DNA from 2 places in the Streptomyces glaucus genome. Region 1 is predicted to be linked to the other one. Evidence: riboswitches for the same ligand, from Rfam matches in the RefSeq annotation. Region 1 holds a riboswitch; the other holds the start of a gene.

Region 1 (3,397 bases):
ACGACGCGTACGACGACCAGGAGCGGCTGATGAGCGCTGTGACCCCCGCTGGAGGCGACACCGCGGCGGGCCGCACCTGGCCCGCCCTGCTGAACGGCCTGCTGGACGGCCGGGACCTGTCCTCCGACGACACCGCCTGGGCCATGGACCTGATCATGCGCGGGGAGGCGACCGACGCGCAGATCGCCGGGTTCGCGGTGGCGCTGCGGGCCAAGGGGGAGACCGTCGAGGAGATCTCCGGTCTCGTCCGGACCATGTACGAGCACGCCCACGTGATCCAGGTGCCGGGGGAGACCGTCGACATCGTCGGCACCGGCGGCGACGGCGCGAAGACGGTCAACATCTCCACCATGTCGGCGATCGTCGTCGCCGGCACCGGCGCCAGGGTCGTCAAGCACGGCAACCGGGCCGCGTCCTCGGCGTCCGGGGCCTCCGACGTGCTGGAGAAGCTCGGCGTCAATCTGGAACTGCCGCCGCGGCGGGTGGCGGAGGTCGCCGAGGAGGCCGGGATCACCTTCTGCTTCGCGGTGAAGTTCCACCCGGCGCTGCGCCACGTGGCCGCGGCACGCGGCCAGCTGGGGATCCGGACGACGTTCAACTTCCTCGGTCCGCTGACCAACCCGGCGCAGGTGAAGGCCCAGGCGGTGGGCGTCGCCGACCCGCGCATGGCGCCGATCGTCGCGGGCGTCTTCGCCGAGCGCGGCAACTCCTCGCTGGTGTTCCGGGGCGACGACGGCCTCGACGAGCTGACGGTCACCGCCACCTCCCGGGTGTGGGTCGTCCGCGACGGCAAGGTGACCGAGGAGACCTTCGACCCGCGGGACGTCGGCGTCGACCTGGTGCCGGTGGAGGCGCTGCGGGGCGCCGACGCCTCCTACAACGCCGAGGTGGCGCGGCGGCTGCTGGACGGTGAGACGGGGCCGGTGCGGGACGCCGTCCTGCTGAACTCCGCGGCGGCGCTGGTGGCGCTGGAGCCGACGACGGCGCCGCTGACCGAGCAGATCCGCGCCGGGATGGCGAAGGCGGCGGAGTCCATCGACTCGGGGGCGGCGAAGCGGACGCTGGAACGGTGGGTGGCCGCCAGCAACAAGTGAGCGGCTCCGCCCGGTGCCGGTGTCCCGCGGGGCGCCGGCACCTTCTGGTGTCCCGGTATCCGGACACCGGTTGCGCACCGGCGACCGGTTCGCATACGTTCCCGCACAGGTCATGAGCGACAGCCATCAGGCCCCGGCCGGCTGTCCGGCAACCCTCCGTCCGTGGCGGGGTGCCCCGGGTGAGGACCAGGCCGCAGTCAGCAAGGTCTGCGGCAAGCGCGGACCCCTCGCGAAACCAGGGGTCCTGGTCGTTCGAGGGAGCCTTCCGTGAGCAAGCGAATGCGCTAGGGCCGCAGAGCCCCGCCTCCGCACACCCTTCTCCGCCTTCCCCGCGCCCGAGCCGTGCGCGCTCGGGTGCCGGATCCGCCTGCCTTCCACGGGAGTACACCCATGTCCGTCTCCACCGCTGCCGCCACCGCCGCCGACCGGTCCGTCCGCGCCCCGCTGCCCGTCCTGGGCAGGGACGTCACCGTCCCGCTCGTCACCGGCGGCGAGGTCGCCTACGCCGCGCTCGACTACGCCGCCAGCGCCCCGGCCCTGCAGCGCGTGTGGGACGACGTGGCCGCCTACGCGCCGTACTACGGCAGCGTGCACCGCGGCGCCGGGTACCTCTCGCAGCTGTCCACCGACCTGTTCGAGAACGCCCGCAGGACCGTCGCCGGGTTCCTCGACTGCCGGGAGACGGACCAGGTGGTCTTCACCCGGTCCACCACCGACTCGCTCAACCTGCTGGCCCGCGCGCTCCCCGCCGGCTGCCGGGTCTTCGTCTTCGAGACCGAGCACCACGCCGCGCTGCTGCCCTGGCGGCACGCCGGGGTCACCTGCCTCGACGCCCCGCGCACCCCGGGCCAGGCCGTGGAGACCCTGGAGCGCGCCCTCGCCGGCCGCGAACCCCACGGGCCCGCCCTGGTCTGCGTCACCGGCGCCTCCAACGTCACCGGCGAGCTGTGGCCGGTGCGCGAGCTGGCCGCCGCGGCCCACGCGCACGGCGCCCGGATCGTGCTGGACGCCGCCCAGCTGGCGCCCCACCACCCCGTGTCCGTCCAGGACCTCGACGTCGACTGGGTCGCCTTCTCCGGGCACAAGCTGTACGCGCCCTTCGGCTCCGGCGTGCTCGCCGGCCGCGCCGACTGGCTGCGCGCGGCCGAGCCGTACCTCGCGGGCGGCGGCGCCAGCCGCCGGGTCGCCCGGCGCGCCGACGGGGGCGTGGACGTGGAGTGGCACGAGAGCGCCGCCCGTCACGAGGCCGGGTCGCCCAACGTCATCGGCGCCCACGCCGTCGCCTCCGCCTGCCGGGCCCTGACCGAGGCCGGGTTCGACACCCTCGTCGCCCGGGAGCAGCACCTGATCAGGAAGGTGCGGGACGGGCTCGCCGAGGTGCCGGAGGTCAGGGTCCTCTCCCTCTTCGGCGACGACGCCCCGCGCGTCGGCGTGCTCTCCTTCGTCGTCGAGGGCTGGAACAGCTCCCACTTCGCCGCCGCGCTGTCCGCCGAGTACGGCATCGGCGTCCGCGACGGCCTCTTCTGCGCCCACCCGCTGGTGCGCACCCTGCTCGGCAGCGACCCGCGGACCCGGGGCGAGTGCGGCGCGCCCGGGGCGGCGCCCGGCGAGACCTCCCTCGACGCCGTCCGGGTCAGCTTCGGCGCGGGCACGCCGGACGAGCACGTGGAGCGGTTCGTGCGGGCCGTGCGGGAGCTCGTGCGGGACGGCGCGAAGTGGAACTACCGCACGCAGGACGGCCGGTGCGTGCCCGACACCCCCGCCTGAACGCCGTGGCCGGACGACCGGGCGCCCGGCGGGATCACCCGCGGGGCGTGCCCGGCGACGGCGGCGTCAGCTGTCCAGCCCGATCGCGAACGCCGCCTCCAGGTCGTGCTGCGAGTACGTGCGGAACGCCACGTGCGTGTCCGTCGCCTCCACGCCCGGGATCTTGCTGATCCGGCCGGGGATGACCTCCGCGAGCTCCTCGTGCTCCCTCACCCGGACCATGGCGATCAGGTCGTAGGTGCCGGTGACCGAGAAGACCTCGCTGACGTTCTCCAGCGAGGCGATCCGTTCCGCGATCTCGGGGATCTGGTCCACGCTGGTCTTGATGAGGACGATCGCGGTGATCACGGCTGGTTCTCTCCCTCGGGGGCCGTCGCTGGGGCGCTGTTCACTCTAGTCGTACGGCCGGAGCACACCCATGCGAAGACGAAGCCCAGCCCGAACCCCACCAGGTGGGCGAGGTACGCCACCCCCGGACCCGCGCCGGCCCGGCCCGCCGCCAGCCACTGCAGCGCCGCCCAGAAGGGCAGCACGAT
Region 2 (3,397 bases), on a different contig from region 1:
GCCCGCACCCCGGGAGGTGCGGGCCCTTCGACGGAAGACGACGCCTGTACGGTTCGCCGGTCGCGCGTATCAGGCGGTGACGCGAACCATGTCGGCCTGCGGGCCCTTCTGGCCCTGCGAGATCTCGAACTCGACCCGCTGGCCCTCTTCAAGGGTGCGGTAACCGTCCATCTGGATCGCGCTGTAGTGGACGAAAACATCCGCACCACCGTCGACCGCGATGAAGCCGTACCCCTTCTCCGCGTTGAACCACTTGACGGTGCCCTGAGCCATGCCTAACTCCCCTATTACTGGCCCTTGCACAGATCCACACTTCGCGGATCCGGGTCATACCTCACCCCCCAACGGTTGGGGGTGTGCGCCGGAACGCGTCGACCGCGGCCGAATGTATCTGCCCAACTGCCGTCCGCAACAGGTCAATCGGACGAGAATTCCGGACGCAGCCGGCCTGGAATGTGGCGAGAATTCGCCGTAATTCAGGGCAAGTCGGGCTGCACAAAGAGCACATAAGCCGCGAAAGACGCCCACACTTTGGCTACATCTCATCGGGCGTGCGACAGGAACACGGGGGTACCGATCAGGGGATCAGCAGCGCGTTCCCCAACTCTACCGCGTTCAACCACACTGAATTGCCCCCTCCGCTTCTCTCACGGAGGGGGCAATGCGCAGAACGCTCGGTGACGGCCATTACCAGAGGTAACGGCGAATCCCGGTCAGCCGCCGGCGACCGCCGGAATGATGGACACGCCCGCGCCCGCGGGGGTCGGCGTCTGGAGCCCGTGCTCGAAGCGCACGTCGTCGTCGTTGACGTAGACGTTGACGAAGCGGCGCAGCCTGCCCTGGTCGTCCAGGACGCGGGCGGCGATGCCGGTGTGGTTCTTCTCCAGGTCCTCGATGACCTCGGCGAGGGTCGTGCCCTCGGCGCTCACCTCGGCCCGGCCGCCGGTGTAGGTGCGCAGGATGGTGGGGATGCGGACGGTCACGCTCATGCGAGGCCAGCCTCTCGGAAGGAGTCCAGGGTCGGGCGGATGGTGGCGGTCGGGCCGGTGCCGGCCACCGCGTCGAGGGTCTTCAGGCCGTCGCCGGTGTTGAGCACGACGGTGGTCTTCGCCGGGTCGAGGACGCCGTTCTCGATCAGCTTGCGCGTCACGCCCACGGTGACGCCGCCCGCCGTCTCGGCGAAGACGCCCTCGGTCCGGGCGAGCAGCCTGATCGCGTCGACGACCTGCTCGTCGGTGACGTCCTCCACGGCGCCGCCGGTGCGGCGCGCGACGTCGAGGACGTAGGGGCCGTCGGCCGGGTTGCCGATCGCCAGGGACTTGGCGATGGTGTTCGGCTTCTGCGGGCGGACGACGTCGTGGCCGGCCTTGAAGGCGGCGGACACCGGCGAGCAGCCCTCGGCCTGCGCACCGAAGATCTTGTACGGCCGGTCCTCGACGAGCCCGAGCTCGATCAGCTCGCGCAGCCCCTTGTCGATCTTGGTGAGCTGCGAGCCTGAGGCGATCGGCACCACGATCTGGTCGGGCAGCCGCCAGCCGAGCTGCTCGCAGATCTCGTACGCCAGGGTCTTGGAGCCCTCCGCGTAGTAGGGCCGCAGGTTGACGTTGACGAAGCCCCAGCCCTCGCCGGCCGGGTCGCCGATCAGCTCGGAGCAGAAGCGGTTCACGTCGTCGTAGGTGCCCTCGATGCCGACGAGCTCGCCGCCGTAGACGGCGGCCATGACGACCTTGCCCTGCTCCAGGTCGTGCGGGATGAACACGCAGGAGCGCAGGCCGGCGCGGGCGGCGGCGGCGCCGACGGCGCCGGCCAGGTTGCCGGTGGAGGAGCAGGACAGGGTGGTGAAGCCGAAGGCGCGGGCGGCCTCCAGGGCCTGGGCGACGACGCGGTCCTTGAAGGAGTGCGTCGGGTTGCCGGAGTCGTCCTTCACGTACAGGCCGCCGGTCACGCCGAGTTCGCGCGCCAGGTTGTCGGCCTTGACCAGCTTGGTCCAGCCCGGGTTCAGGTTGGGCTTGTCGGCCACGTCGGCCGGGACCGGCAGCAGCGGTGCGTACCGCCAGATGTTCGCGGGACCCGCCTCGATGCGCTTGCGGAGCTCCCCGGCGTCGTAGGACGAGAAGTCGTAGGCGATCTCCAGCGGGCCGAAACACTCCTCACAGGCGAAGACCGGGCCGAGGGGCACGCGGTGACCGCATTCGCGGCAGGAGAGCGCCGCGGCGGGGCCGAGGTCCACGGTGGAGTCGGTGGTGCTTGCAACTGTCTGCACAGCCATGTGAGGCGAGGCCCTTTCTCCTCATCTTCCCCACGGCGTACCTCGCCGTGAGACGGAATTGGCACCTTCCCTGACCGGGAGCCTCGCGAAGACGAGTTCGGCTCAGGGGGGTTGCCGGGGCTTCATCGGGCCGTGTCCCTCTGCCCCTCTGGATGAGCGGTATGTGGTTGTCGACGCACCGGACCCCCGACATGGGATGGTCACGAGCGTTGTTCAAGACTGTAACCGAAGGCCAGGACAGTTGAGAGAAGCCGTCCGAACCGCGAGACAACCGTGAGGAGCCGGACACCGTGCTGGAAGAAGTCGAGCGCTGGCTGAGGACCCGCTCCTGGTCCGTGGGCGACCGCCCGCTCCACCAGGTCCTGGCCGCCAAACGCGCCACGGGCCAGTCGGTCAGCGTCGTGCTGCCCGCGCTCAACGAGCAGGAGACGGTCGGCGACATCGTCGCCGTGATCCGCCGCGACCTGATGCGGCGGGCCCCGCTGGTCGACGAGATCGTGGTGGTCGACTCCGGGTCGACGGACCGTACCGCCGAGGTGGCCGCCGCCGCGGGCGCGACCGTGGTGCACCGGGACGAGATCCTGCCGCGCATCCCGGCCGTGCCCGGCAAGGGCGAGGTGCTGTGGCGCTCCCTGCTGGTGACCGGCGGCGACATCGTCTGCTTCGTCGACGCCGACCTCAGGGAGTTCTCCTCGGACTTCGTCACCGGGATCGTCGGCCCGCTGCTGACCGAGCCGGGCGTCGACCTGGTCAAGGCGATGTACGACCGCCCGCTGGGCGGCGCGGCCGGGCAGGGCGGCCGGGTCACCGAGCTGATGGCCCGCCCGCTGCTGAACATGCACTGGCCGCGGCTGGCCGGTTTCGTGCAGCCGCTCGGCGGCGAGTACGCGGCCCGCCGCTCGCTGCTGGAGCGGCTGCCGTTCCCGGTCGGGTACGGGGTGGAGCTGGGCATGCTGGTCGACGCCCTGCACCTGGTGGGCCTGGACGCCCTGGCCCAGGTGGACGTGGGCGTGCGGCGGCACCGGCACCAGGACGGGCAGGCCCTCGGCCGGATGGCCGCCGCGATCTACCGCACCGCGCAGCTCAGGCTGGCCCGCGGTCACCTGGTCCGCCCGTCGCTCACCCAGT

What was found. A riboswitch is a leader RNA that binds a small molecule or an ion and turns the genes downstream of it on or off. The one in region 1 is predicted to bind S-adenosylmethionine.
Region 2: linked by a shared signal. The riboswitch ahead of thrC (threonine synthase) and the one ahead of ABD363_RS28380 (aminotransferase class V-fold PLP-dependent enzyme) in region 1 are both predicted to bind S-adenosylmethionine.

The regions. Positions count from the first base shown of each region.
Region 1 is NZ_BAAATK010000056.1:12,696-16,092, forward strand. It holds gene trpD (anthranilate phosphoribosyltransferase) at 30-1,094, shown strand; SAM riboswitch class IV at 1,203-1,319, shown strand; gene ABD363_RS28380 (aminotransferase class V-fold PLP-dependent enzyme) at 1,485-2,861, shown strand; gene ABD363_RS28385 (Lrp/AsnC family transcriptional regulator) at 2,928-3,209, opposite strand; gene ABD363_RS28390 (rhomboid family intramembrane serine protease) at 3,206-3,397, opposite strand, start outside.
Region 2 is NZ_BAAATK010000009.1:120,763-124,159, reverse strand. It holds gene ABD363_RS09715 (cold-shock protein) at 70-273, opposite strand; gene ABD363_RS09710 (MoaD/ThiS family protein) at 714-989, opposite strand; gene thrC (threonine synthase) at 986-2,269, opposite strand; SAM riboswitch class I at 2,288-2,428, opposite strand; gene ABD363_RS09700 (glucosyl-3-phosphoglycerate synthase) at 2,560-3,397, shown strand, end outside.